DNA from 4 places in the Nonomuraea sp. NPDC001636 genome. Region 3 is predicted to be linked to each of the others. Evidence: riboswitches for the same ligand, from Rfam matches in the RefSeq annotation. Region 3 holds a riboswitch; each other region holds the start of a gene.

Region 1 (7,082 bases), on a different contig from region 3:
GCCGATCGCCCGCCCGATCTCGGCGTTCTCGGCCGGAGTGGTGCGCATGAGCGTCACCGTCGGGTTGTGCACCAGGAGCTGCCGTGACCTGAACCGTTCCGGCACGGTCTCCATCGGCCCGAAGTTGACCATGTCGACCGCGCCCAGGCTGACGACCTGCGGGATGCCGGCCCGCCCGGCGGCGGTCAGGCGGTCGGGGCCGGCCGACAGCACGCCGCCGACGAGCTCGTCGGCCAGCTCGGTGGTGGTCAGGTCGAGGACCCCGGCGAAGTGGCCGCCGGCCGCCAGCGCCTCCATGGCCCGGCCGCCCGAGCCGGTGGCGTGGAAGACCAGCACCTCGTAGCCCAGGGACTCCAGCCGGGCCCGCGCGGCGTCGACGGCGGGCGTGGTGACGCCGAACATCGTGGCCGCGACCAGCGGTTTGTCCTCCCCGGACGGCTCGGCGCCGGCGTCGTAGGAGGCGGCCATCGCGCTGATCGCGGCGGCGGCGTTGGTCAGGATGCGGCGGGAGACGGAGTTGACGCCCGCGACGTCGACGACGCTGTACATGAGCGTCACGTCGGTCTCCCCGACGTAGGCCGAGACGTCGCCGCTGACCATGGTCGAGACGAGCAGCTTGGGCAGGCCGACGGGCAGCGCCCGCATGACGGCGGCGGCGATGGAGGAGCCGCCGCTGCCGCCGAGCGCGAGCACGCCGCTCAGCTCGCCGCGGGCGTGCAGGTCCTTGGCCAGGGCGGTGGCCCCGGCCGCCATGGCCGCGAGCGCGGCGCCGCGGTCGCCGGCGCTCCTGAGCCGGTCGAGGCCGGTGCCCGCGGCCCGCGCGACGGCCTCGGCGGGGACGTCGGCGGCCAGCGCGGGGGCGCCCATGACGCCGGTGTCCATGAGGACGACGCCCTGGCCGGCCCGGATGATCAGCTCGCGGACGAGGGCGTACTCCTCCCCCTTGGTGTCGAGGGTGCCCAGCAGCAAGACCGCCATGTCAGACCTCCTACGATCGGCCTTCCGACCTTACCCCGGCGATCTCGGCGTGGCGGATGCCGAGGACGTCCACGCCGTGCTCGGACGGCGGGCGGGAGCCGAAGATGCGGCGTTCCTCCTCGGCGATGGCGACGTCGTTGATGCTGGCCTCCCGGCGGCGCATCAGTCCGGAGGCGTCGAACTCCCACTGCTCGTTGCCGTAGCTGCGCCACCACTGGCCGGCGGCGTCGCGGGACTCGTACTGGAAGCGGACGGCGATGCGGTCGCCGGTGACCGCCCACAGCTCCTTGCGCAGGGCGTAGTCCAGCTCGCGGGCCCACTTGCGGCGCAGGAACTCCGCGATCTCGGCGCGGCCGGTGACGAACTCGCCGCGGTTGCGCCACACGGAGTCCTCGGTGTACGCGAGCGCGACGCGGTCGGGGTCGCGGGTGTTCCAGGCGTCCTCGGCGGCCTGGACCTTGATCCGGGCGGTCTCATCGGTGAACGGCGGGACGGGCGGGCGGGTCATGGGCTGTCCTCTCCGATCGAGAGAACGGTCGTTCTCCCGGGTTGTGCGCTAGCGTAGAGAACGATCGTTCTCCGCGGCAAGCACCTGGAGGGGTGTCATGGATCACGAGCAGCGGCTGCTGGACGCCGCGGGCGACCTGTTCTACCGCCGCGGCGTGCAGGCGGTCGGCATGGACGAGATCCGGGCCGCCTCCGGCGTCTCGCTGAAACGCCTCTACCAGTGTTTCCCGTCGAAGGAGGCGCTGGTCGTGGCCTATCTGCGGCGGCGCGACGAACGCTGGATGGCCTCGCTCACCGCGTACGTGGCCGACGCCGGCGACCGCATCCCGGCGGTCTTCGCGTGGCTGGAACGCTGGTTCGCCGAGGACGACTTCCGCGGCTGCGGGTTCGCCAACGCCTTCGCCGAGCTGGGCGCCGGTTCGGCCGCCGTCCGTACGGCGGTGCGCGAGCACAAGGAGCGCCTGCGCGCCTACCTGCGCTCGCTCGCCGAGGAGGCGGGCGCCGGGGACCCCGGCCTGCTCGCCGAGCAGCTGCTCACCCTGATCGACGGCGCCACGGTCACCGCGATGATCTCCGAGGAGCCGGGCGCGGCCCGCTCGGCCGGGCAGGCCGCGGCGGCCCTGGTCCACCGGCACCGGCGGCCCTGAAACGCGAAAGAGCGCACTCCCCGCAGGGAATGCGCTCTTGGCTCGGAAGGGTCAGGCGGCGTAGGACGGGTAGCCGTAGCCGACGACCTGCGAGGTCGGCCGGACACGCTGCTCGACCTTGCCGTTGCCGGTGTTGCCCTCGATCGTGGAGATCGTGCCGTCGCCGTTGTCCTTGACGACGAAGCCGACGTGCTGGATGTCGCTCAGGCTCTTGCTGCCGCTCCAGGAGAAGAAGACGACGGCGCCGGGCTTGGCCTCGGTGCCCCACCGGTTGTTGGCGGCGAACCACTTGGCGTGGGTCACGGTGTAGGCGTCCCAGCCGACCTGCGGGCGGGCGCCGGTCTGCTCGCCGACCCAGGAGACGAACATCGAGCACCAGGGGGCGTTCAGGTACATGGCGCGGTTGCCGCCGTCACGCGCGGCGGTCTCGGCGGCGCGCTGGGAGTCGGCGTACCACTTCTGGAACTTGGTGCCGCCGCCGTTGGCGTCCTCGGAGGTGCCGACCTGGGCGCGGGCCGTGGCCAGCACCTGGGCGGCGGTGACGTTGACCTTGCCCTTGGCGCTCTCGTCGGCGGCGCTGTTCTGCGCGACGCGCGGCTGGGCGGCCACGCCGGCGACCTTGGCGGTCTGGGTGGCGGTGTGGGCGGTGGCGGTGGTGTCGGCGTTCACTGCCGCGTGCGTGCCGAGCACGCCGGCGACGGCGGTCGTGCCGAGAGCGATCTTGGCGAGGTCGAGCTTGTAGGCACGGTGAAGACGGTGCTTGGCCATGAGGGTGTTACTCCTTGTGCTTCCGTGCCGCTTGCCGGGTTAGCTGACGGGTTCGGGCGGGAAGCTGCCCTACGGCACTCGGCGCCGATTCACCCCATTGGACACATGGGTCCCCGGTTCCGCGCACAGGCGGATTCAGCGGTCTCTTGGTCAGGCAAAGGGCTGACGCATCGTCTTCCCGGGCCCGGGAAAGGGCCTGAAGGTATATGTGCGACGCCCGGATGCGGTGATGTCCGCATCGATTCTGTACAACACGGGTCCCGCTTGGGTAATTCCCAGGCAATGCCATCCCTACCTGGGACGACTCCCCGTTCGGCTGTGTACAACCAAGCTACCCGGCGAGTAATTCCCGGGCAAATCACGGCAATGAATTCGACGCTGCGTGGGAGAGACGCTACGCACCGAATCGGTTCACGCCACGTGCGCCTTTATCGCCACGCTCGTGAGCGCCAGCAACAATTCCAGATCGGGCTCGGCGTCGACCTGTACGGCGACCCAGGCGCGGTCGCGGCAGGCATGGACCTGGTCGCACGCCCGCAGATAGGGCTCCAGGCGGCCGATGGCGGGGGCGGTGAGCCGTACGTGGATCTCGTCCCGGCCGGCCAGGCGCAGGATCTCGGTTCCGTGTACGGCGAAGGCGACCTGCTGACCGGTGCCGCTGACGTTCAGCGACGGCCAGGACCGTAACTCCGCGACCGCGCGGACCACGTAGGGCCCGCGTCGCGTGGGCGTCCGCCGCCAGGCGGAGATTCCTGCCACGCTCCAATGCTGAGCCACGGCTCACCCCGCCGTCAGCCCCCGTTCCTGAACCGTTATCCCCTCGTGAACGGGCGCATCCGGGGTCTGACCGGCACGATTACGGACACCTGACCGATACGTATTGACGCTCCCCCAGGCAGAAGCTACCGTCGATTCACAACTTAAAGGAAACTTTCCTAATAGTTTCCCCAGAAGTCTCCCATCCCACTCCCCACACACCCCCCAACGGATGTCGGAGCGACATGAAACACACCATTCTGAGCAAGGTCCTGGCGGGAATGGCGGCATTGGCCCTGCCCCTCACCGTGGCCGTGGCCGCCCCGGCGCTCGCCTCCACCAGCACGGTGGCGTACGCGGCGGCCTGGGCCCCGTGGACCGCCTACACGGCGGGCACGGTCGTCACCTACAACGGCGTCGACTACGTCTGCCTCCAGGCGCACACCTCCCAGCCCGGCTGGGAGCCGCCGAACGTGGCGGCGCTGTGGAAGGTCTCCGGTGGCGGCGGCAGCGACACGACCGCGCCCTCCGTGCCGGGCAACCTGCGCTCGACCAGCGTCACGGACACGAGCGTGGCCCTGGCCTGGAACGCCTCCACCGACAACGTGGCCGTGACCGGCTACGAGATCTACCGCGGCGGCACCCTGGTCACCACCGTCACGGGCACCACGTACAACGACACCGGCCTCACCGCGAACACCGCCTACAGCTACACCGTGCGGGCGCGTGACGCGGCCGGCAACCGCTCGGCCAACAGCAACCAGATCACCGCGACGACCACCGGCGGCGGTGGCGGCGACGACAAGACCCCGCCGACGGTGCCCGGCAGCCTGCGCTCGACCGGCGTCAGCAACAACAGCGTCTCGCTGGCCTGGAACGCCTCCACCGACAACGTGGCCGTGACCGGCTACGAGATCTACCGCGGCGGCACCCTGGTCACCACCGTCACGGGCACCACGTACAACGACACCGGCCTCAGCGCCAACACCTCCTACAACTACACCGTGCGCGCGCGTGACGCGGCGGGCAACCGCTCGGCCGACAGCAACCAGATCACCGCGACCACCACGGGCGGCGGCGGTGGCGGCGGCAACAAGGTGCTGGGCTACTTCGTCCAGTGGGGCATCTACCAGCGCGGCTACCACGTCAAGAACATCGACACCAGCGGCTCGGCGGCCAAGCTGACCCACATCAACTACGCGTTCGGCAACGTGCAGAACGGGCAGTGCACGATCGGCGACAGCTACGCCGACTACGACCGCTTCTACCAGGCGGGCGAGAGCGTCGACGGCGTCGCCGACACCTGGGACAACGGCGCGCTGCGCGGCAACTTCAACCAGCTGCGCAAGCTGAAGAAGAAGTACCCCAACCTGAAGGTGCTCTTCTCCTTCGGCGGCTGGACCTGGTCCGGCGGCTTCGGCCAGGCGGCCCAGAACCCGACGGCCTTCGCCGACTCCTGCTACAAGCTGGTGGAGGACCCCCGCTGGGCCGACGTCTTCGACGGCATCGACATCGACTGGGAGTACCCGAACGCCTGCGGCCTGACCTGTGACACCAGCGGCGCGGCGGCGTTCAAGAACGTGATGTCCGCGCTGCGCTCCCGCTTCGGCGCGAACAACCTGGTCACCGCGGCCATCACCGCCGACGGCAACGACGGCGGCAAGATCGACGCGGCCGACTACGGCGGCGCCGCCCAGTACGTCGACTGGTACAACGTCATGACGTACGACTTCTTCGGCGGCTGGGACGCGCAGGGCCCGACCGCCCCGCACTCCCCGCTCACCAGCTGGGACAAGATCCCGATCCCCGGCTTCTACACCGACAACGCCATCCAGAAGCTCAAGAGCAAGGGCGTCCCGGCCGCCAAGCTGCTGCTCGGCATCGGCTTCTACGGCCGCGGCTGGACCGGCGTGACCCAGGCCGCGCCCGGCGGCACGGCGACCGGCCCGGCGCCCGGCACGTACGAGCAGGGCATCGAGGACTACAAGGTGATCAAGACCCGCTGCCCGTCCACCGGCACGGTCGCGGGCACGGCCTACGCCTACTGCGGCAACCAGTGGTGGAGCTACGACACGCCGAGCACCATCGGCGGCAAGATGAGCTACTCGAAGAACCAGGGCCTCGGCGGCGCGTTCTTCTGGGAGCTCAGCGGTGACACCACCAACGCCGAACTCCTCACGGCCATGAAGAACGGCCTCGGATAAGTTCGCAGCTCAGGGGCCGGCCCCGGGTTTCGGGGCCGGCCCTTCGCCGTGCCCGGCGCGCCGCAGGACGGAACACGGACGCCTTGGGAGAAGCTGGTCACCGGGGGTGAACGACGATTCTCTGGGGTGGCGGGCACAGGCGGCCCTTCTTCACGACACCGGTGTTCCTGGTCGGCCTGATCGGGATCACGGTGCTGGTGGTCGGGCTGGACAGGTTCACCGGCGGGGGCGCGGAGCTCGTGCCGGTGCTGATCTTCCTGCCGGCGATCGTGTCGGGTCTGGGCTCGGTGTTGCAGACGTCGATCGCGTCGGTGTGGGTGCTGGCGGTGGTGTCGGCCTCGGTCGCCTATTTGGGCGGCAATCTGCGGACGAACCTGGAGGTCTCCGGCTTCACCGCGGCGTTCGGGCTGATGAGCGTGGTCGGCGCGAGCTACCGGATCCAGCGCGAGGAGGAGGTCCGCCGGTTGCGCTCGGCCGCCGCGGCGTTGCAGCGGCAGCTCGTCAGGCCGCTGCCGCTGCGCTCGATGGACGTGGTCGTGGACGGCCTCTACCAGCCCATCGAGGAGGACACGATGGTGGGCGGCGACATGTACGAGGTGGCGCCGTCGCCGTACGGGACCCGGGTGATGATCGCCGACGTGCAGGGCAAGGGGCTGCCCGCGATCGGCGCCGCGCTGGCCGTGCTGGGCGCCTTCCGGGAGGCGGCCTACCGCGAGATCTCCCTCATGGGCGTGGCCGACGCCCTGGAGGACGCCGTGATCAGGCACAACAGGTTCGCCGCGCACACCGGCGAGCCCGAGCGGTTCGTCACCGCGCTGCTGCTGGACATCGGCCCGGAGCTGGAGGTGGACGCGGTCAACTGCGGGCACATCGCGCCGTACCTGATCCACGGCGGGAACGCCGGGCAGCTCTGGCTCGGCGAGCCGGAGGTGCCGCTCGGCCTGGCCGGGCTGGCGGGCGAGCCGCGCCACGGCGCGCGCTTCGCCTTCCCGCGCGGGGCCTCGCTGCTGCTGTGCACCGACGGCGTGACCGAGGCCCGCGACCGCGACGGCTCCTTCTACCCGCTGGAGCAGCGGCTGCGCTCCTGGGCCCGCGACCCGCCGGCCAGGACCGTCGAGGCCCTGGCCGCCGACCTGAACACCTTCACGCACGGCGCGCCGCGCGACGACATCGCGGTGCTCATCCTGCGCCGGGCCGGGTCGTGACCGCCCGCGCGACCGGA
Region 2 (7,082 bases), on a different contig from region 3:
GAGCAGGGCGTGGAAGCGGGTGGCGACCTGCTCCCACGTCCACTCGCGGGTGATCCAGTCGCGGCCGCGGGCGCCCATCTTGCGTGCCCGCGCGGGGTCGGACAGCAGGTCGACGACGGCCTGGGCGACGTCCGCGACGTCCGCGCCGTCCACGACGAGGCCCGTCTCCCCGGGCCGGACGGCGTCCGGCGCGCCGCCGGAGTTGCCCGCGACCACCGGCAGGCCGGTCGCCGACGCCTCCAGGAAGACGATCCCGAGGCCCTCGACGTCCACGCCGTTCCAGCGGGTGCGGCAGGGCATCGCGAAGACGTCGGCCGCCGCGTAGTAGCCGGGCAGGCTGGCGGCGGGGACGGTGCCGGTGAACCTGATCGACTCGTGCCCGCCCGCCAGGCGCTCCAGCCGCGACCGGTACGGGCCGCCGCCGACGAGCAGCAGCACCGCGTCCGGCACCGCGCGCAGCACCCTGGGCCAGGCCCGGATGAGCTGGTCCTGGCCCTTGCGCGGGACCAGCCGGGACACGCAGGCCACCACCGGCCGGCCGTCGAGGCCCAGCGCCGCCTTGGCGGCCCCCGGGTGGAACTGCTCGACGTCCACGCCGGGCGCCAGGCGGACGAGCTTGTGCGGCGGGATCGCCGCGGCCAGGCGCTGCCGCGTGTAGTCGCCCAGGTAGGTCACCACGTCGGCGTGCGCGCCGATCCTGCGCAGCACCGAGCGGAAGCCCGGCGCGCCCGCCCACGACGCCTCGTGGCCGTGGGTGAGCATCACCACCCGCCGCGCGCCCGCCGCGCGCAGGCGGGGGGCGAGCAGGCCGAGCGGCGCGGCCGCGCCGAAGACGACGGTCTCGGCGCGGTGCTCGGCCACCAGCCCGGCCGCCCTGCGCGCGACGGCCGGGGTGGGCAGCATCAGCCGCGTCGGGTGCCGGACGACCCGGTACGGCTGACGCCGGTCGAACTCCTCGCATCCCGGCCAGGCGGGGGCGTAGACGGCCACGCCCGGCGTGCGGAGCGCGAGTCCGTGCACGAACGACTGGATGCCGCCCGGCCTGGGCGGGAAGTCGTTCGTCACGAAGACCACGTCGGTCACGGTTCGGGGACGCCGTTCAGTCTCGCCCACGAGCGGGCCAGGGCGATGCGCTCGGGGCTGGAGGGATGGGAGGCATAGAGCACATATTCCACCGCATCCGGCGACAAGTCGGAAATGTTGGTTATGGCGAGCCGTTTCTGCATCGCGACGAACGTGGCCGGATCCCTGGTGAGGTCGAGGGCGTGCACGTCGGCCCGCGCCTCCACGTGCCGCGTGATCAGGTTCTGGGCCGGGTCGGAGACCAGCGAGGCCAGCGTCATCAGCCCCATGAGCACGCCGATGGCGCGCGGGTCGGCCACCGAGGCGATCCCCGTACGCCGCCGCAGCGGCCCGACCAGCAGGAACAGGCCGATCGCCCCGAAGGCGGCCAGCAGGCCGCCGAGCAGCGTGCCGTCGAGCACGTCGGCGTGCTTGGCGTGGCCCAGCTCGTGCGCGACCACCAGCTCGACCTCCGACTCCGGCGCCTTGAGCAGCGTGTCGTAGACGACGATCCGGCGGGTGGCCCCGAAGCCCGACACGTACGCGTTGAGCGCCGTGGTGCGCCGCGAGGCGTCGGCGACCAGCACGTCCTCGACCGGGACGCCGTCCCGCTCGGCCATGGCCAGCAGCTCCGTCCGCAGCGAGCCCTGCGGCATGGAGGTGAAGTCGTTGAACAGCGGCTCGAACACCACCGGGTAGACGTACGACACGCCCAGGGTGAGCGCGAACGCGCCCACGGCGGCCGGGATCCACCAGCGGCGCACCTTGCGGGCCAGCGCCACGAGGGCGAGCAGCATGACGGCCATCAGCAGCACGCTGACGCCGGTGTTCTTGAGCCGGTCGGCGGCCCAGCCCGTCCAGTCCTGGGTGGACAGGCCGTAGTCGCGCAGGATCGTCTCGAACCACATGCCGAGCGGCCACCTCAGCAGCTCGGTGATCGCGGTGAGCACCACCACGCCGAGGAGCACCCGCACCCACCACGGGCCCCTGAGCACGCCCAGCACCTTGGCCGCGAACGGCGTCAGGACCAGCAGCCCGGCGAACAGGACCGTGAGGCCGAGCGAGATGTAGCCGGGCAGGGTGGTGGCCGCGTCGAACGCCTGCGACCTGGCGATCTGGGCGGCGCTGAAGTCGCGGGCGGGGTCGGGGGCGACGGCGGGCGCGCCCGCCGCCAGGACCCGCCAGGGGGTGGTGAACGCGGCCACGGCCAGGATCACGCCGCCGACCAGGGCCAGGGCGGCGCCGGCGGCGCGCCTGGAGCGGGATTCCGCGCGTTGCCGTTCGCGGGCGATCAGGTGCTCCGCCGTCCCCGTCAGCTTGCCGGTTCCCTTGCCGTCGTCCTTGCCGCCTGTTCTCGGGGCGTCGGGGTTCTCGGGGCTCTTGCCGGGGTCGTCCGTGCCCTCGGCGGCCTGCGCGGGGGCCGAGGCGTCGGCGGCGGGGGCGTCGGCGCGGGTCGCGTGGGGGCGGTCGTCGGGGGTGGGGGGTTGGGGGTGACGGGGGTCCTCGGTGTCGGGGTCGGCGTCCGCGTCGGGGCGGGCGTCGGGGCGGGCGTCCGGATCGTCCGGGTCGTCGGGGTGGCCCGGGGACTCGGGGGGCTCGTTGGTGCCGGACGGCTCCCGCGGCGTACCGTCGCCGGGGCGGTCTCCGCCGTCGTCCGTGATGGCCACACCGCCGCCGTGCGCCGCCGCGACCGCCGTGCCGGGCTCGTCGGCCCCTCTGGCGACCGCTCCGGCGGGCTCGTCCCCTTCCCGGGGCGGGTCGTTCCGCTCGCTCATCTGCCTCCCCTTCACGCGAGCTGCTCTCGTACGTACTCGCGCCACCGTGCCGCCAGCGTCCCGGCGGTGAGCCCCACGGAGGCGAGCGCCTGATCGACGCCGGCCACGCGGGCATCACGGTAGAGCCGTACCAGGGTCCCGTCACCGAACCGGTCTGCGAGGAAGCGACACGCCATCCAGGCCTCCTGGTACGCCCGCGCGAGCCGTCCGGGATCGGCGGCCGTGGGGGCGAAAGCCGCAGGTCCGGGCAACTCGCTCGGCAGTCGGCCGGCCCGTACGTCGGCGGCCAGTTCGGCGGCGGCCGTCCGGACGGGGAGCCCGGCGTCGCGGTAGGCCACGTAGTCGGCGAACCCCTCGTAGAGCCAGACGGGCAGCCCGTCGGTGCCCGCGGCGACGTGGGTGAGCTCATGGGTGAGGACGACGTCGCGTCCCGTGGGGGTGAGCCGGGCGAACGAGCCGGGCACGACGATCACCCTGGCGCCGTCGGCCACCGCGGCCAGCCCGTCCAGCGGGCCCGTGCCCGCCAGCCCGGCCGCCTCGGCGTCGGAGTCCGGCACGACGACCAGCGCGCGCACCGGCCGGCCGAGCATCGCGGACACCCGCCGTCCGGCGAGGTCGGCGCGGCGGGCCAGATCGGCGAGCACGGCGGGCTCTGCGCGGTGCCCCACGACCACGGACCGCGCGCCGCGGGCCACCTGACCGCCGTCGCTCCACAACCCGCGCGCCCCGGCGGGCAGGACGGCGGCGGGCGGCGCGTCGGCGATCACGAGCACCGCCGTCAACAGCAGCAGGACCGAGAGGAGCAGACGCGGCCCGCGGAGGGACGGACGCACCTGCGAGGACACGGCCCGATGCTAGTAGGCCCACGCCCCTGCCTGCCCCTTCCGCGATACCGGGCCCCGCATGGGCGCCGGGCCTTCACGACGCCGGGCCCTTTCGCCGGACCGGCCTCTGCACGGGACCGGCCACTTCACAGGACCGGCCTCTGCACGGGACCGGGCATGCGACAGGCCCCGGCCCGGACCGGGGAGGGTCCGGGCGGGGCCCGTTGTCACGCGCCGGGACGCACCGCGCCGACGAACGACGACTTCCGCCATCCGCCCAGTTTGTCGATGCGCACCCGTTCGCCGGTCCGCGGCGAATGGACCATCTTGCCGTGGCCGACGTACATGCCGACGTGGCCCAGCCCGTTGAAGAACATCAGGTCGCCCGGCTTGAGATTGCGCCAGGAGACCTTGCGCTTGATGCGGGCGAACTGGCTGCTCGCCACGCGCGGGAGCCGCACCCCGGCCTTCTTCCAGGCGTACTGGACGAGTCCGGAGCAGTCGAACGCACCAGGGCCCGTGGCCCCGTACCGGTACGGGTCGCCGACCTGGTGCTTGGCGACGGCGACGGCCCTGCGGGCCTTCGACGTCTGCCGAGCGGCTCTGGCCGACCTGACGGTCTTCGCCGACTTGGCCGACCTGGCGGTGGCCGCCTTGGCGGTGCTGGACACCGCGGTGAGCCTGGCGGCCGATTCGTTCGCCGTCTGCGCCCCGGCCGGTACGGCATGGAGAACCGCACCTCCGGCCGTCACGGTCATCGTGAGTGCGACGCCCCTCAGGGCAAGACGGGACAGACGGGGGTTATGCAGGGAGGTAGACAGGATTTCTCCTTGTGTCTTCCACGAACGCCTACCGGGTTAGCTGACGGATTCGGGCCTGGAAGTCGCCCTACGGCGCGAAGACGCGCCGATTCACCCCTGATCCCGGGGGATTACGGGATCGTTGGGTCCCCGGCTCCGTGCCTCCTGGCTGCACGGACTCGGCAGGTCGCCGCCCGATGGTGGTGCTGAACGGGGATATCGGCGGCGACCGCTGGATTTTTATTCGGTCCGCATCGGGGGTACCGATGTCGATCCGCGGTGCGCATGGCTTGCTGACCGCGACGCCAGAAACTACGCCGAGGGGTCAAGATTTGGCAAAGGGAGACACGGCCTGTAAAGATCAGATAAAGGTGCAAGTAAAGGGTGAAACCCCTGTTGGAGCTGAGGGTTCCGTTACGGATTTGTGACCCTTCTCACACTTCCCGGCACACCTGATTGTCAGGGCACTTTCGCGCCGTTTGTCCCGTTCGCCCCAGCGGTCATGGGCACGCCGAACCCGCCCGCGATTCGGGCGGGGGCCGGGTCAGGGGCGGATGGCTCCGACGAGCGGACGGCCGTAGTCGGCCAGGCGGACGACCTTGACGACGTCGCCCGTCTGCGGCGCATGGACGATCTTGCCGCCGCCCGCGTAGATGCTGACGTGCCCGAGCCCCTCGCTGAAGATGAGGTCACCCGGCTGGAGGTCCTTGAGGTCCACCTTGCGGCTCGCGCCCCAGGCCCACTGCTGCCACGTCGTACGCGGCAGTGAGACGCCGGCGGCGCGCCAGGCGGCCTGGGTCAGCCCTGAGCAGTCGTAGCCGCGCGGGCCCGTGCCCCCGTAGATGTACGGCTTGCCCACCTGGGCGAAGGCGAAGTTCAGCACGGCCGCCGCGCTGCCCGAGGCGGGACCGGTGTACTTGATGCCGGTGCTGTTGGGGTTGCCCGGGTTGTAGGCCCCCAGCTTGTCCAGGAGCTTCTTCTGCTGGCCGACCAGCTTCAGCACCTCGGCCCGCTCCCGCTGGACGGCGTCCCGCTCCTTGTCGGCGTCGGCGAGCGCGGTCTCGGCGTTGTCGCGCTCGGCCTTGAGCCCCTTGTTCTCGCGGTCGAAGGCGGCCAGCTTCTCCAGCCGCTCGCGCGAGAGCTGCCCGGCCATGGCCAGCCCGGCCAGCAGGTTCTCGGGGTCCTCGACGCCGACCATGCCGGGCAGGGAGGTGACGTCCCCGCCCAGCTTGTACGAGTCCACCGCCACCCTGATGATCTCGGCGCGGAGGTCGGCGACCGTCTGCAGCTTCTGCTTGTAGCGGTCGTTGAGCCTGGTGTAGGCGTCCTTGGCCTTCTTATAGTTCTCGGTCGCCGTGTTGTACCGGTCGACGACCTTGTCGGCCTTGTCGTTCAGCTTCTCCAGCTTGGCCTTGGCCTGTTTGAGAGTGGGCTTGGGATCAGCGAGCGCCGCACCCATCGGGACCGTCATCAGTCCGATCGCGAGACCCGCGGCCACCGTCACCCGGCCAAACCTCACAGCGTCGCCTCCCAGGGATTACACCTGGGGCGAAATAGTACAGAAGTGGCGGGTGGGGTCTTGCCAATAGTGCTAATTCGTAACTTATGCGCGGCCCAACCGGCGCAGCAGCAGACCCGACGGAACCGGTCTGGCACCCATCCGGCGTACGGACTCGGCGACCTCGCGGTCGGAGGAGACGACGGCGATGGCCCGGCCGGGCGGCTCGGCCCGGACGAGCTGGCGGATCAGGTCGTCGGCGATCTCGCCCGGCGCGCTGAACAGCACCCGCACCCCGCGCGGCGCCACCACCTGCACCGGCGCGTTGAGCTCGGCGCCGTCGAAGACCACCGTCACCTCGACCCGGGTCTGGGCGACCAGCCCGCCGAGGCCGGTCATCAGCCGGTTGCGCTGGTCGGCGAGGGTGAGCGTGCCGTAGCCGGTCTTCGTGACGTTGTAGCCGTCGATGATCAGGTGGACCTGCGGCAGCGCCAGGAGCTGGTCGAGGAGCTGCGGGTCGTCGTCGGCCAGGGCCCGCGCGGGCACGCCGCGCACCCCTGGACGCTCGCCGGTGCTGGCCGCGACCGAGTCGGCGGGCCTGCTGATCGTGGTGGGCAGCGCCAGCTCCCTGCGCAGCCCGGCCGAGGCGTCCTGAAGGGCGTCGAGCAGCACCCTGATGCGGGCGTCCTCGATGCTGCGGCCCTCGCGGGCGGCCCGGCGGGAGGCTTCGAGCTGCCTCTCCACGTCGGCCAGGCGCTCGCGCAGGCGGCGCAGCTCGGCCTCGCCCGCGTTGCCGGCGGTGGAGGCGGCGTGCCGGGCGTCGTCGGCGGCCTGTTCCATCTCCTCGGCCCTGCGGGTGGCGGCCTTGGCCCGCTCGCGGGCGTCGTGGAGCTTGCGCCGCAAATCGGAGTTCTCGGCGCGGGCCGCCTTGATCTGCTCGCGCAGCCGGTCGGCCTCCTCCTTGGCGGCGGTCTTCTGGGCGGCCAGCTGCTCGCGCAGCCGCGTCACGGCCTCCTCGCGCTCGGACCCCTCGGCCGCCACGGCGGACTGCTCCAGGTCGGCGCGGGCGGTTTCGATCATCTCCGCCCAGCCGGGGGGCCTGGTGAGATAGGCTGCGGCAGCC
Region 3 (7,082 bases):
GGAGACCCCCAGGTCGAACAGGTCGCTCACCGGCGCCTCAGCTTGGCGATCAGCCCCAGGTCCTCCACGCAGCGTCCGAGCCCCAGGGCCACCGAGTCGCTGGGCCGCTCCGCGCGCCGCACCGGCATGGACAGCCCCTCCTGCAGCCGCCGGCGCAGACCGGGCAGCAGCGCGCCGCCGCCGACCAGCACCATCCCGCGCTCGCCCAGGTCGGCGGTGAGCTCGGGAGGGCAGCGTTCCATGGTGGACTCGGCGGCCCGCACGATGTGCTCGGCCGACTGGACGGCCACCTCGCGGACCCGCGCCGCGGGCAGCGCCACCGCGCGCTCCTCGCCGGTGCCGGCGTCCCTGCCGCGGATCAGCACGTTCCCGGTCGGCTCCCGCGTCGCGCGCAGCTTGGCCGACTCGGCCTCCCGCTCGTCGGCCAGCAGGCCGTGCTCGTCCTCGACCAGGCGGGCGACGGCGCGGGTCACGGCGTTCCCGCCGCCGCGCACGGTTCCGGCGGCGACCACGGCCCCGCAGGAGAGCACGGCCACCCTGGCGGCGTCCCGGCCGATGTCGACGACCATGTGCCCGGCGCCGTCGCGGACCGGCAGGCCCGCGCCGAGCGCGGCCGCGATCGCGTGTTTGACCAGCAGGATCCCGCGGGCCTCCGCCTCGAAGCCGGCGTCGCGCAGCGCCACCCGCTCGATCGGGGTGAACTCGTCGGGCACGGCCATCACCAGGCGCGGCCGGGGGAAGGGGTGCCGGTGCACCTTGCGCAGGAAGTGCCTGATCATGCGCCGGGCGAGCTCGCCGTCCTGGGGCAGGCCGTCGCTGATCGGCCAGTACGTCTCGACGTCCGTGCCGCCAGCGCCGTCAGCGCCGTCCGCGCCGTCCAGGGCCTCGGCGCCGAAGCCGACGACCCTGCCCGTCTGCCTGTCGCGCAGGACGACCGACGGCTCGTCCAGCACGATGCCCCTGCCCTTGGCGTAGATCCTCGTGCCGGCCGCGCCGAGGTCGATCGCCAGGTCACGACCCAGGAGGCTCATCGCCGTACTGGGAGGTTGAGCATCATGCCTGGGTGTATATCCGGCGCTTCTCCAACGCAACACCAGGAACCGCAGAGTTCCGTTTTACCCTTCGCGCCGCAGGGCGGCCAGGGTCTCGTCGGCCCACGCGATGCCGGAGCGCGCCTGGTGCAGGCCGAGGGACAGCGCGTACTTGCCGAACAGGCCCTCGGGCTGGCAGTCGAGCACCGCGAGGCGGGCCTGGAAGTGGGCCTTGATGCGCTCGACCACGGCGGCGGCCTGCTCGGTGTCGAGCAGGGCCAGCAGGAACGCCTGGAGGGCGGTCTCGCTGCGCACGGTCGCCGACGGGTCGTGGCCCACCAGCCACTCGGTGAGCAGCGCGCGGCCCTCGGCGGTGATGGCGTAGATCTTGCGGCCCCGGGCGCCCTCGTGCTCGACCGTCACCAGGCCGTCGGCGGCCATCTTGACCAGTTCCGGATAGATCTGCGTGTGCCCCGCCTGCCAGACGTGGTTGAGCGAGTGCTCGAACTTCTTGGCCAGGTCGTAGCCGCTGGCCGGGCCTTTGGTGGCGAGCAGGCCGAGGAGCGCGATCCGCAGGGACATGTCCGCCAGCATAGCGAAGGCTTGACATGTCAGCTCTTACATATCAATCTTCACCTGTGACGAATGACATGAAGACCAAGGGCAACGGGCTGGTGTTGCTGGCGGTGCTCGGCGGGATGTTCCTGGCGATGCTCGACCAGACGATCGTCGGCACCGCGCTGCCCCGCATCACCGGCGAGCTGGGCGGCACCCGCCTCTACACCTGGGTGGTCACGGCCTATCTGCTCACCTCCACCGTGACCGTGCCGCTGTACGGCCGGCTCTCCGACCAGCACGGCAGGAAGCCGCTGCTGCTCGTCGGGATGTCGGTGTTCGTCGTCGGATCGGCGCTGTGCGGGCTCGCCCAGGACATGACCCAGCTGATCGCCTTCCGCGCCGTGCAGGGGCTGGGCGCGGGCGCGTTGTTGCCGCTGTCGCTGGCCCTGGTGATGGAGATGTTCCCGCCCGGACGCAACGGCGCCCGCGTGCAGGGCGCGCTCGGCGGCGTGATGGCGTTGACGTACCTGGCCGGGCCCTTCCTGGGCGGGTTGTTCACCGACCACGCGAGCTGGCGGTGGGCCTTCTACGTGAACGTGCCGCTCGGGATCGTGCTGATCGCGATCGTGGTGCTGCGGCTGCCGTTCCGTCCGGGCACCGGCGGCGGGGGCCGGCCGGACTACGCGGGCATCGCGGTGTTCAGCGTCGCCATCAGCGCCCTGCTGCTCGGCCTGACCGAGAAGGGCCTGGACGGCAACTCCTGGACCTCCCCGTCCGTGGCCGGGCCGATCCTGCTGGCGCTGGTCCTGCTGGCCGCGTTCGTGCTGGTCGAGCTGCGGGCGGCGAACCCGGTCATGCCGATGCACCTGTTCCGGGACCGCACGTACACGCTGGTCAACGCGACCTCCTTCTTCACCGCCTTCTGCATGTACGCCGGCGTGGTGTTCCTGCCGCGCTACTTCCAGCAGGCGCTGGGCGTCAGCGCCACCGAGTCCGGGCTGAGGATCTACCCGATGACGCTGGCCATGGTGGCGGGCAGCGCGCTCATGGGCACGCTGATGTCCAGGACGCGCACGTACAAGCCGTGGCTGGTCGGGGCGCCGTTCCTGCTGGTGGCCGGCAGCCTGCTCTGCCTGAACCTCACCGTGCGCACCGACGGCCTGCTGCTGGCCGGATGGATGGCGCTGCTCGGGCTCGGCATGGGGCCGATGTTGTCGGGGCTGACCGTGGCCGTGCAGCAGGCCGTCCCGCCGCGGTACATCGGCACGGCCTCGGCCAACCTCACCTTCTTCCGGCAGATCGGCGGCTCGGTGGCGCTGGCGCTGGCCGGCACCGCGTACACGTCGGTCATCACCACGGACGCGCCCGTCCACGGGCTCGCGGCGGCGCACGCCTCGGCGGCGGCCGTGGTCATCCCGTCGCTGGGCGTGGCGGGCGCGGTGATCGCCCTGGTCGCGCTGGTCATGATGCCCGGCAGGCGGCTGGCGCAGGCGCCCGCGGCGGAAAACAGAGTGGAGGCCGGTTTCGCGTCGTAAGCGACGTCGTGCGAAGCTGTGGATGTCCCCAGAACCAGGAGGTCCTCATGGCGGAAACACCGGAGCCGGAAGTCAGCGAGACTCCCGAGGACGAGATGAAGCGCAAGTTCCGCGAGGCGTTGGAACGCAAGCGCGGGCAGCAGGCCGACTCGGCCGCGGGTGGCAGGGGCGTGGACCCGTCGAAGATCCACGGGGCGCACGGTCCGGCCGCGAGTAAAAGATCCTTCAGGCGCAAGAGCGGCGGCTGAAAGGCCCGATTTAGCAGGGGGTGCGGCATGCCGCGCCCCCTTTCTCTTTACCTCGATAGGTAGATCTTTACCCGGTTCATGACGATTCGTTTGTATTTGTCCGAATCTCTGGGTACGGTCTTAACCAATTACCAGCTGGTGGCGTAGTCCCTACCAGGAGAGGGACGACAGCTGGCGCCGAATCCCGACGTGTCGGGAACCGGGGACCCATCTCATTGGGGTGAATCCGGCCATGTGCCGGTAGGGCATCTCCACGCCCGAACCCGTCAGCTAACCCGGTAGGCGAGATGGAGAGGACTTCACGCATGTACCACCTCGTCGTACCCCCGGACAGTGTAGTGACGACCGCCTGCTGAGCGGTCTCTTCCCTGACTTCCCCCACGCGCCGCGTAACCACCTTTTCGGCGCTCTGCCCGGTTACGCACCGTAGTCACGCGCGTTCCCCCTGTCCCCTCGCGAAGGACTTCACTGCTTCATGTCTCGATTTGGCCTGCGCTCTCTCGCCCTGCTGTCCGTGTCCGCCATGGGCGCGCTGACGATCTGCGCCACCGGCGCCCACGCCGACACCGGCGACGACCAGAAGATCCTGCTCAAGGGTTCCACGAAGGCCTCGTACTTCTGGGACGACTCCTCCGGCCGGGCCGGCGACACCGGTCTGCCCGCCAGCGGCAAGCCCATGCAGAAGGGCCTGGCCGCCAGCCCGAGCTGGCCCCTCATGACCGAGGGTTACGTGACCTACAACGGCAAGAAGATGCCGTTCTTCGTGGGCGACCGCGGCCCCGGCGAGCCCTCCAGCCGTGGCGTCATGCTCGACCTCGACGCCAAGACCTTCGCCGAGCTGACCGGCGGCACCTTCAACCCCGACACGCTCGGCGTGGACGGCAACGGCGGCCAGGGCCACATCAAGATCGACTACGTCATCACCAAGTGGGGCGACGGCAAGGGCAAGAAGAACTACCCCGTGGCCTTCTCCACCGGCGCGTGGGGCAGGTACGACGACAACCCGGCCGAGCCCCCCAAGGTGCTGGCCGACAAGCCCGCCGACGACGCGGCCGGTTCCGCCGGCGGCCAGGTCGGGAAGACCGTCGCGATGGGCGGCACCGTCATGGCCGGCGTGCTCGTGCTGGCCGGCGGCGGCGTGGTGCTCGGCGGCGAGCGCCTGCGCAAGCTCCTCAACGACTGATCCCCGGACAGACCGCTCTTTACGCCTCGCGACCAGAATGACATTCTGGTCGCTGTGATCCAGCGCGCAGCCGCCAACGGCATCGAGATAGCCTACGAGAGCTTCGGCTCACCCGCGGGCAGGCCCCTGCTGCTCATCATGGGGCTCGGCGCCCAGCTCATCCACTGGGACGACGAGTTCTGCGGACTCCTGGCCGAGCAGGGCCACCACGTCGTCAGGTTCGACAACCGCGACGCGGGCCTGTCCACCCATCTCCACGACGAGGGCGTGCCCGCATGGGGTGCGCCCTCGCCGTACGTGCTGGACGACCTGGCCGACGACAGCGCCGGGCTCATGGACGTCCTGGGCCTGCCCGCCGCGCACGTCGTCGGCGCCTCGATGGGCGGGATGATCGCCCAGGCGCTGGCCATCCGGCACCCCGCCCGCGTGCTGAGCCTGACCTCGATCATGTCCACGCCCAGCCCGCAGGCGGCCCCGCCGACCGATGCGGCCGCCGCGGTGCTCTTCGCCAAGCCCGCGACCGACCGCGAGGGGGTCGTCGCCGGCGCGCTGACGACCTGGGCCGTGCTCGGGTCCCCCGGCTGGGAGCTGGACCGCGAACGCGTCACCAGGCTGGCCGGGCTCGCCTTCGACCGCTGCCACGACCCGGCCGGCACGGCCCGCCAGCTCGCCGCCATCATGGCCTCCGGCGACCGCACGTCCGCGCTGGGCGGGCTGAAGGTGCCCGCGCTGGTCATCCACGGCGAGGACGACCAGCTCGTGCCGCTCGCCGGCGGCCGGGCCACGGCCGCCGCCATCCCGGGCGCCCGCCTGGTCACCTACCCCGGCATGGGCCACGACCTGCCCCGCGCCCTGTGGCCCGCGATCGTCGCCGAGATCACCGCCCTCACCGGCTCCGCGACGCCCGCCCGGCCCGAGCCCGCCGCGTGACCCGCCACGTGACCCGCTACGTGACCCGCCGCGGAGCCTTGCCGCGCGGGCCGGTCAGAGCTCCAGCTTCTCCTCGATGACCTTGAGCATGTGCCGGGCCAGGGCCAGGTTGGCCCGGTTGCGGTCGAGGGCGAGGTAGAGGAACAGGCCCTTGCCGCTGCGGCCGGTCAGCGGGCGGATGATGTGGTACTGGGCGGTCAGCGTGATCAGGATGTCCTCGATGCCGTCCTTGAGGCCCAGCGAGTCCATCGTGCGCAGTTTGGCCTTGATGACCTCGGTGTTGCCCGCCGCCGCGACCTGCAGGTCCAGCTCCTTCGAGCCGCCGAGCGTGCCGAGCGCCATGCCGCTGCCGTGGTCGACGATCGCCGCCCCGATCGTGCCGTCGATGCTCATCATCTCTTTGAGGGAGACGTCCATGCCTGCCATGCTTTCCTCCGCTTCGGTGGGGATGGTCAGTGCTTGCGTGCCACGGCGGCCACGGAGGCCGCCGTCTTCCTGCCCTCCAGCCGGAGGAGCCCGACGTTGGCGCCGGGTCCCGCCAGAACCGTGAGGACGATCGTGGGGCCCGCGGCGTAGAAGGCCACGAACCCGGCGGTGCCGGACACGAGGGTCTCCTCGAACGTCCCGCGGCCCGCCATGGTCAGCATCCGGCCGCTCATCGCGAGCAGCGCCGCCGACAGCGCCGCCACCTGCTCGCCGGTGTCTCCTTGCAGGTCGCAGGCGATCCGCAGGCCGTCGACGGTGCACGCGACGCTGCCGGTGACGTCCGGCGTGCGGCCGCGCAGGAGCTCCATCTCCGCCAGGACCTCTTGCCGTAGCTCCACGGGTGGCCTCCTCCTGCGTCGTGAGGGAAACCTCACGGCATCTCCTCCAGCGCCTTCTTCAGCCGCAGCAGCAGCGTCAGATCGGTCGGGTCGCCCGTCGGCACCGGCCCGGCGGCCCCCGCCCGCCCGTTCCCGGCGGGAACGGCCACCGCGCCGGCCACCGCGCCGGCCACCGCGCCGGCCACCGCGCCCGGCACCCGCTTGGGCAGCGCCTCCCCGTCGTCCGGACGGCGTTGCGCGGGCCGTACCGGGTCCGGCGGGACGAGGAGACCGGCGGCGGCCAGCCTCCTGACGGCCAGCAGCACCGAGTAGCCCGACCGGCCCAGCTGCCGGGCCAGCTCCAGCGGGGTCGCCTTGTGGTCGGCCCGTACGACGACCTCCCACTGCACCTGGCTGAGCGCCACCCCGTGGCCGGGCAGGCGCGGGACCGGCCGCACGGGCTGGGTGTCCACCTCCGGCGAGGGCCAGATGCCGGCCAGCTGCTCCCGGCGGCGGGCGGACTCCCGCACCAGCTCCTGGACGTCGAAGAACCACTGCCCGCCCAGCCAGTGCTCCTCGCCGGGCCGGAACTTCGGCCGCACGCCGGTCACCGGCAGCAGGAAGAAGGCGGCGTCCTGGACCACGCCGAGCACGGCGTACTGCAGCTCGGCCAGGGTGACCGGGCCGTCCTGGAGCAGCCGGGCGCGGCCGCCGTCGGCCTGCAGGGCGCGCAGGGCCGGCTCCGGCACCCGCCCCCTGGCCGCGAACAGCCGCTCGACGCCCGGCGTCTGGGC
Region 4 (7,082 bases), 190 kb from region 3:
CGAAGGCGGCGAGCCCGAACGCCAGGGTGAACGCCTGCGTGCCCGCGCCGAGCCCGATCGCGTACCCGCGGGTCATCCAGGCGCGATGCCGGGCCACGTCGCGCCGCCGGATCGCGGCCAGGCCGAGCAGGAGGCAGGCGGCCATGGCCGTCCCGAACAGCAGCCGGAAGGCGGCCAGCAGCGTCCCGTCGCCGGCGGGAAGGTCGGAGAAGAGCGTCAGCCACACCCCCGACAGCGCCGCGACCAGCCCGCACGCCACCAGCACCCGCCCCGCAGCGCGGTGCCACCCCGGCCGCTTGGCCCGGAACCGGGCCTGGAACTGGAACGCGCCGAGGACGCAGAACACCAGGGAGGCCGGGATGTGCAGCAGCACCGGCACGGGCATGGCGAAGAAGCGCGCGTTGTCCGCCGTGACGGGGGCGCCGGCGGCCAGTTCGGTCAGCCGGAGTGCGCCGGCGACCAGCGGGACGACGCTGAGCGCGAGCAGCCCGGCGGGTGCGATCCATCTCATGCCTGAGAGCGTGCCGCCCGCGCCCGTGCCGGGGCATCGCGCGGACGGCCGGTCCTGGTTCGCACCATCGGCGGGCGGTCGGTCGTACTTTCGGCCATCGAGCCGTCGCCTTTCGACCGTTGAGCGTCCGCGCAGGTCACGCCCACACTGGCGGCACATCAGCGGCACGAGGGAGAAAACGATGAAGGCGTACGTCCTGCGCTCGTTCGGCTCGCCCGACCAGCTCGTCCTGACCGACGTCGAGCGGCCCGTGCCGCGCGATGACGAGGTGCTGGTCCGGGTGCGGGCCACGTCCGTGCAGCCCTACGACTGGCACTTCATGCGGGGGGAGCCCTACCTGGCCCGGGTCATGGGCGGCGGGGTCGGGCTGCGCCGGCCGCGCATCGCCGTCCTCGGGGCCGACGTGGCGGGGGAGGTCGAGGCGGCCGGGAAGGACGTCACGCTGTTCCGTCCCGGCGACGAGGTGTACGCGATGTCGCTGGGGGGCGGCTTCGGCGAGTACGTCTGCCTGCGGCAGGGCGAGGTGGCGGCCAAACCGGCGGGCCTGTCGTTCGAGCAGGCGGCGGCGGTGCCGATGGCGGCCAACACCGCGCTGATCGCGCTGCGCGACGAGGGACGCCTCCAGCCGGGCCAGAAGGTGCTGGTCAACGGCGCGTCCGGCGGCGTGGGCACGTTCGCCGTGCAGCTCGCCAAGGCGCTGGGGGCGCACGTCACGGGCGTGTGCAGCGGGCGGAACGCGGACCTGGTGCGCTCGCTCGGCGCGGACGACGTCATCGACCACACCAAGGAGGACTTCGCGGCCTCGGGGCGGCGCTTCGACCTGCTGCTCGACGTGGCGGGCGGCCGCCGGCTGCCGGACTGCCGCCGCGTGCTGACCAGGAAGGGCACGTACGTGCTGGTCGGCGGTCCGGCCGGCCGCTGGGTGCAGCCGGCCGGACGCATGTTCGCCGCGCTCGCGTCGGGGCCCTTCGTCCCGCAGCGGATCGTCAGGGCGGACGTCGTCCGCTGCGGGAGCAACAGGGCGAACCTGCTGACGCTGACCGGGTTGATCGAGCGGGGCGCGGTCACCCCGGTCATCGACCGGACCTTCCCCTTCGGCGAGCTCCCGGCGGCCGTCCGCTACCAGGAGGAGGGGCACGCCCCGGGGAAGGTCGTCGTCACAGGGTCGCGGTGAGCATGGCGGGGGCGGGGGCCTTCTGGAGCTGCTTGTAGTCGGCCCAGCGCTTGACGCCCTTGGGGTCGGGGCGAACCGCGCCGACGAAGGCCTGCCTGCGCCACTGCGACAGGCGTTCCTCCTTCACCACGTCGCCGGTGTGGGGGGAGTGGACCATGTAGCCGGGCTTGGAGATCATGCCGACGTGGCCGAGGCCGCTGAAGAACACCAGGTCGCCTGGCTTGAGGTCGTTCCAGGCGATCTTCCTGGAGAAGGCGCCGTACTGCTCCGCGGCGGTTCTGGGGAGCTCGATGCCGGCGTCCTCGTAGGCCCGGAGCATGAGGCCCGAGCAGTCGTAGCCCCGTTCGCTGGCGCCGCCCCACACGTACGGGGTGCCGCGCTTGTCCATGGCGTATTCGAGGGCGACCTTCCAGGCCGGTTTCGGCACGTGCCGTTCCTGGACCTGTTTCACCTGGGGGCCGGTGAGGGTGATGGAGGGGGTGGGGGCGGCCGGAGCGGCCGGAGCGGCGGGAGCCGCGGGGGCGGCAGGCATGAGACCTGCGGCGCCCGCTGCCACCGCCACAAGGATGGCGATGCTAGACAGGGGACTGTCCTTCCACGTGGCCGACCGGGTTAGCTGACGGGCTCGGGCCTGGAAGTAGCCCTACGGCGGTGCTCCTCGGGGGAGAGGCGCGGCCGATTCGCCCCGGGGGGAAAGATGGGTCCCCGGCTCCACGCAGCGGCTGCGTGGATTAGGCTCGTCGGACTCTAACGAAACGGTCAAAAGGTCGCAATCCCCCCAAAACGGATTGTCCGGTTGTTGAGATGATGTGTTCGTCAGCCGAGACGAGCCGGTAAGGTACCGCCCATGGAGTCGCGTAACATCCGCCTGGCCGTCATCCCCGGGGATGGCATCGGCGCCGAGGTCGTAGCCGAAGGGCTCAAGGTCCTGGAGGCCGTGGGCACGAAGATCGAGCCCACCCACTACGACCTGGGCGCAGCCCGCTACCACCGCACGGGCGAGACCCTGCCCGACGCGGTGCTCGAAGAGCTGCGCGGCTACGACGCGATCCTGCTCGGCGCCGTGGGCGACCCCAGCGTGCCGCCCGGCATCCTGGAGCGCGACCTGCTGCTCAAGCTCCGGTTCGAGTTCGACCACTACGTCAACCTGCGGCCGGTCAAGCTGTTCCCCGGCGTCGAGACCGCGCTGGCCGGCGCCACCGCCGAGCACATTGACATGGTCGTCGTCCGCGAGGGCACCGAGGGCCTCTACGCGGGCACCGGCGGCGTCATGCGCCGCGGCACGCCGCACGAGATCGCCACCCAGGAGTCGCTGAACACCGCCCACGGCGTCGAGCGCGTCGTGCGTTACGCCTTCCAGAAGGCTCAGTCGCGGCCCCGCAAGAAGCTCACGCTCGTCCACAAGACGAACGTGCTCACCTTCGCCGGCGACCTGTGGCAGCGCACGGTCAACCGCGTGGCCGCGGAGTTCCCCGACGTCACCACCGACTACAGCCACATCGACGCGGCCTCGATGTTCTTCGTCACCCAGCCCGAGCGCTTCGACGTGATCGTCACCGACAACCTGTTCGGCGACATCATCACCGACCTCGGCGCCGCGATCGCCGGCGGCATCGGCCTGGCGGCCAGCGGCAACATCAACCCCGAGCGCACCTCGCCGAGCATGTTCGAGCCGGTGCACGGCAGCGCGCCCGACATCGCCGGTCAGGGCAAGGCCGACCCGACCGCCACCATCCTGTCCGTGGGCATGCTCCTCGACCACCTCGGCCTGCACGCCGAGGCCGCCAAGGTCGAGCAGGCCGTGGCCGCCGACATCGCCGAGCGGGTGACCGGCCGCGCCGGCCGCACGACCAGCGAGATCGGCGACGCCATCGCCGCGCGAGTAGCCGGCTAGGACCGCCTAGCCCCGCACGCGCCTGGCGGTCCGGACACGGACTGCCAGGCGCTTTTCGCGTTCTTCGGGATTGAACCCCCCAAGTGCCTCTTGCCATCCCAAATCGCGAGACACTAGGAAGTACGAATACTGCTCGCGGGCAGTAGCTACCAGAATCAGCTTTCGAGTCGCAGATTCGTAGAGAGAAGGACCGTCGTCATGACCATCGCTCAGAAGCTCAGCTTCGACGTGCAGCATTCCGACCACGCTCGCACCGCGGCCGAGCGGGAGCAGGTACTGGCGAACCCCGGGTTCGGGCAGGTCTTCACCGACCACATGATCTCGATCGACTACACCGACGGCGAGGGCTGGCACGACGCCAGGCTCATGCCGTACGGGCCGCTCTCGCTCGACCCCGCGACCTCGGTCTTCCACTATGCGCAGGAGCTGTTCGAGGGCCTGAAGGCGTACCGGCAGATCTCCGGCTCGATCGCGACCTTCCGGCCGTACGCGAACGCCGCCCGCTTCAACCGCTCGGCCGAGCGCATGGCCATGCCCGAACTGCCGGAGGAGGCGTTCGTGGAGTCGCTGGAGCTGCTGGTCTCGGCCGACAAGGAGTGGGTGCCGACCACCGAGGGCCACAGCCTCTACCTGCGCCCGTTCATGTTCGCCACGCAGGCCGGGCTCGGCGTCAACTACCCGTCGAAGACCTACAAGTACATGGTGATCGCCTCGCCGGCGGCCTCGTACTTCAGCGGCGGCATCAAGCCCGTCTCGGTCTGGCTGTCCACCGAGTACACGCGCGCCGCGCCCGGCGGCACCGGCTTCGCCAAGTGCGGCGGCAACTACGCCGCCGCCTTCGTCGCCCAGCGCCAGGCCGTCGACAACGGCTGCGACCAGGTCGTCTGGCTCGACGCCCACAAGCACGAGTACGTCGAGGAGATGGGCGGGATGAACCTGTTCTTCGTCTTCGGCAACAAGCTCGTCACCCCGGCGCTCACCGGCACACTGCTGCCCGGCATCACCCGGGAGTCGATCCTGGAGATGGCCGGCGACCTCGGCCTGGAGACCGAGGAGCGGCTGATCTCGGTGGACGAGTGGGAGTCCGCCTGCGCCTCCGGCGAGCTGACCGAGGTGTTCGCCTGCGGCACCGCCGCCGTGGTCACGCCGGTGGGCTCGGTCAGGGGCGACGACCGCTCCTGGACCATCGCCGACGGCACCCCCGGCCCGGTGACGATGCGGGTGCGCGAGGAGCTCGTCGGCATCCAGTACGGCGCCCGTCCCGACACCCGCAACTGGATCCACAAGATCGGCTAGACCCGCGCGGACGGCCGGCGTTCAGGCGCCGGCCTCCGTCAGGGCCGCGGTGTCGACGTGGAGGTTCCACGGGTCGGGCAGGAACACCGGCTCGCCCAGGGAGACGACGTTCTCGCTGCGGTAACGCGGCCCGCCCGGCCCGCCGAACAGCGTCACCAGCCGCTGGAACGGGTCGATCACCAGGTAGAGCGGCACCCCGCCGCGCGCGTAACCGCCCGTCTTGACGAAGTGCACGTCGTAGGTCGTGGCCACCGAGACGACGTCCACGAGCAGGATCGTCGAGGCGCCGTGGACGGCGTGCTCCTCGTGCAGACGCGGCCGGCGCGGGACCACGGCCAGGTCGGGCACGTAGAGATCGTGACCGGGGCCCAGGTAGACGGTGATGTTCGGCCAGATCTCCCAGCCCCGGACCGCCGCCGCGGCGGCGAGCTGGAACAACGTCCGGGACAGGATCGTGTTGTGCTGCCAGGTGCCCGGCTCGTTCACCACGATCCGGCCCTGGACCGTCTCGATGCGGAACTCGGGGAACAGTTCGCGCACGGTGCGGTAGCGCTCTTCCAGGGGCCTGACCATGCCGCCGTCCTCATGCTTTCCCGGGGGGTTTCCAAAGGATCACTCAGAGTAACGGCGGCGGCGGCCCGCGATCTAGTGGTTCTTCCTGATCATCGTGATCCCGTCGGCGACCGGCAGCATGACCACGCTCACCCGCGGGTCCTCGATCACCAGGTCGTTGAACTCGCGGATCTGCACCGTCGTCGTCTCCGAGTGCGCCGGGTCGGCCACGTGGCCGCTGCGCAGCGTGTTGTCGGCCAGCAGCAGGCCGCCCGGCCGCAGCCGCTCGACCAGCAACTCGTAGTAACCGGGGTAGTTGCCCTTGTCGGCGTCGAGGAAGGCCAGGTCGATCGGCTCGTCGAACGCGGCCAGCGTCTCCAGGGCGGGCCCGAGCGTCAGCGAGACGCGGTCGGTCACGCCCGCCCGCTCCCAGTAGCGCCGGGCGATCGACGTCCACTCCTCGCTCACGTCGAAGCAGTGCAGCCGCCCGCCGGACAGCCCCCGCGCGATGCACACCGACGAGTAGCCGGTGAACGTGCCCACCTCGACCGCCACGGCCGGGGCCGCGAGCTGGGTCAGCATGGTCAGGAACCGGCCCTGGTCGGCGGAGATCTGCATCCTGGCGGCGTCGCCCGTCGCCTCGGCGGTCTCCCGCGCCAGCTCGTCGAGCAGGGGGTCGGGCGGGGTGGAGTGGTCGAGGATGTACCGGCCCACCGCGGGGTCGAGGAGGTTCGCCTTCATGAAGGTCATTCTCCCCTCACAGCGTTCTCTCATCGTCATCAGGTACCAATGAGAGGGCCGCCCCGGGCGGCTGTCCGGAGAGTGGTTCCGGCGTTGGTAGGGTCTGCGCGATCGGTGAGCTGGAAGTGGGCGGATGATGAAGCGGTTGGTTGCGGTCGCGGTCGCGTGTGCGGCGCTGGTGATGCTCGGTGTGCTGGCCTTCTCGGAGCCGGGTGAGACGGCCGGGTCGGTACGCCTGACCAGGCAGCTCGACGGTTCGATGGTGCTGGCCGACAGGTCCGGCGACGCCCCCGTGCTCGACGTGTACGAAGACTTCGACTGCCCGATCTGCAAGGAGATGCACTCCAAGGTCGACGGCACGATCCAGAAGCTGGCCAGGGAGGGCAGGCTCAAGGTCGTCTTCCACCCCGTGACGATCTTCCAGGACGAGCCCATGCGCTCCAACTCCATCAGGGCCGCGGCCGCCGCCCGATGCGTGCCGGAGGAGAACTGGCTGGCCTTCAGGGACGAGCTCTACGCCATGCAGCCCGCCCCGCACGGCTCGGCCTCGGGCTTCACCGTGCCGGAGCTGGTGGCCGCCGCCAGGAAGGCCGGCGCCTCGGTGGACGAGTGCGTGACCTCGCAGTCGTACGCCAAGACCCACCTGGCGGAGACCTCGAAGATCCACATCCAGGGCACGCCGACCGTCCTGCTCGACGGGCAGCAGCTCGGCAACGAGGTGTTCGACCCGGCGGCGCTCGAACGCGCCGTCACCGGGGGCGCCGGCGTGCAAGTGTAAAGGTCGTGTCCACAAGCTGAGACCGATGTGCCAGATGGTGAATCCCTGTGGCAGACTGACAGGCACCATGTTCTACAGTCTGCTCATTATCGGCAGGCGCGCTGGCTGACACAGGGACACCGCCAGCGCGCAGACC

What was found. Region 3 has a riboswitch for cyclic di-AMP ahead of ABT158_RS51285 (hypothetical protein). Riboswitches for the same ligand answer to the same signal wherever they lie in the genome.
Region 1: linked by a shared signal. The riboswitch ahead of ABT158_RS11145 (CHAP domain-containing protein) and the one ahead of ABT158_RS51285 (hypothetical protein) in region 3 are both predicted to bind cyclic di-AMP.
Region 2: linked by a shared signal. The riboswitch ahead of ABT158_RS14740 (C40 family peptidase) and the one ahead of ABT158_RS51285 (hypothetical protein) in region 3 are both predicted to bind cyclic di-AMP.
Region 4: linked by a shared signal. The riboswitch ahead of ABT158_RS08905 (C40 family peptidase) and the one ahead of ABT158_RS51285 (hypothetical protein) in region 3 are both predicted to bind cyclic di-AMP.

What each region holds. Positions count from the first base shown of each region.
Region 1 covers NZ_JBEOZT010000004.1:307,569-314,650, reverse strand. The annotation lists gene ABT158_RS11160 (Tm-1-like ATP-binding domain-containing protein) at 1-978, opposite strand, end outside; gene ABT158_RS11155 (nuclear transport factor 2 family protein) at 989-1,486, opposite strand; gene ABT158_RS11150 (TetR/AcrR family transcriptional regulator) at 1,584-2,132, shown strand; gene ABT158_RS11145 (CHAP domain-containing protein) at 2,184-2,900, opposite strand; cyclic di-AMP (ydaO/yuaA leader) riboswitch at 2,915-3,051, opposite strand; gene ABT158_RS11140 (luciferase domain-containing protein) at 3,312-3,659, opposite strand; gene ABT158_RS11135 (glycosyl hydrolase family 18 protein) at 3,902-5,860, shown strand; gene ABT158_RS11130 (PP2C family protein-serine/threonine phosphatase) at 6,022-7,065, shown strand.
Region 2 covers NZ_JBEOZT010000006.1:131,788-138,869, forward strand. The annotation lists gene ABT158_RS14725 (glycosyltransferase family 4 protein) at 1-1,083, opposite strand, end outside; gene ABT158_RS14730 (M48 family metallopeptidase) at 1,080-2,837, opposite strand; gene ABT158_RS14735 (gluzincin family metallopeptidase) at 2,849-3,682, opposite strand; gene ABT158_RS14740 (C40 family peptidase) at 3,889-4,332, opposite strand; cyclic di-AMP (ydaO/yuaA leader) riboswitch at 4,493-4,656, opposite strand; gene ABT158_RS14745 (hypothetical protein) at 4,659-4,889, shown strand; gene ABT158_RS14750 (C40 family peptidase) at 5,006-5,932, opposite strand; gene ABT158_RS14755 (NYN domain-containing protein) at 6,065-7,082, opposite strand, start outside.
Region 3 covers NZ_JBEOZT010000003.1:185,844-192,925, reverse strand. The annotation lists gene ABT158_RS07945 (DUF421 domain-containing protein) at 1-30, opposite strand, end outside; gene ABT158_RS07940 (rod shape-determining protein) at 27-1,031, opposite strand; gene ABT158_RS07935 (PadR family transcriptional regulator) at 1,116-1,613, opposite strand; gene ABT158_RS07930 (MDR family MFS transporter) at 1,670-3,124, shown strand; gene ABT158_RS07925 (DUF5302 domain-containing protein) at 3,172-3,372, shown strand; cyclic di-AMP (ydaO/yuaA leader) riboswitch at 3,538-3,672, shown strand; gene ABT158_RS51285 (hypothetical protein) at 3,848-4,555, shown strand; gene ABT158_RS07915 (alpha/beta fold hydrolase) at 4,610-5,485, shown strand; gene ABT158_RS07910 (hypothetical protein) at 5,540-5,911, opposite strand; gene ABT158_RS07905 (roadblock/LC7 domain-containing protein) at 5,938-6,309, opposite strand; gene ABT158_RS07900 (DUF4388 domain-containing protein) at 6,342-7,082, opposite strand, start outside.
Region 4 covers NZ_JBEOZT010000003.1:380,554-387,635, reverse strand. The annotation lists gene ABT158_RS08915 (DUF2306 domain-containing protein) at 1-511, opposite strand, end outside; gene ABT158_RS08910 (NAD(P)-dependent alcohol dehydrogenase) at 693-1,685, shown strand; gene ABT158_RS08905 (C40 family peptidase) at 1,669-2,241, opposite strand; cyclic di-AMP (ydaO/yuaA leader) riboswitch at 2,272-2,433, opposite strand; gene ABT158_RS08900 (3-isopropylmalate dehydrogenase) at 2,533-3,579, shown strand; gene ABT158_RS08895 (branched-chain amino acid aminotransferase) at 3,778-4,875, shown strand; gene ABT158_RS08890 (Uma2 family endonuclease) at 4,897-5,448, opposite strand; gene ABT158_RS08885 (O-methyltransferase) at 5,521-6,168, opposite strand; gene ABT158_RS08880 (DsbA family protein) at 6,302-6,946, shown strand.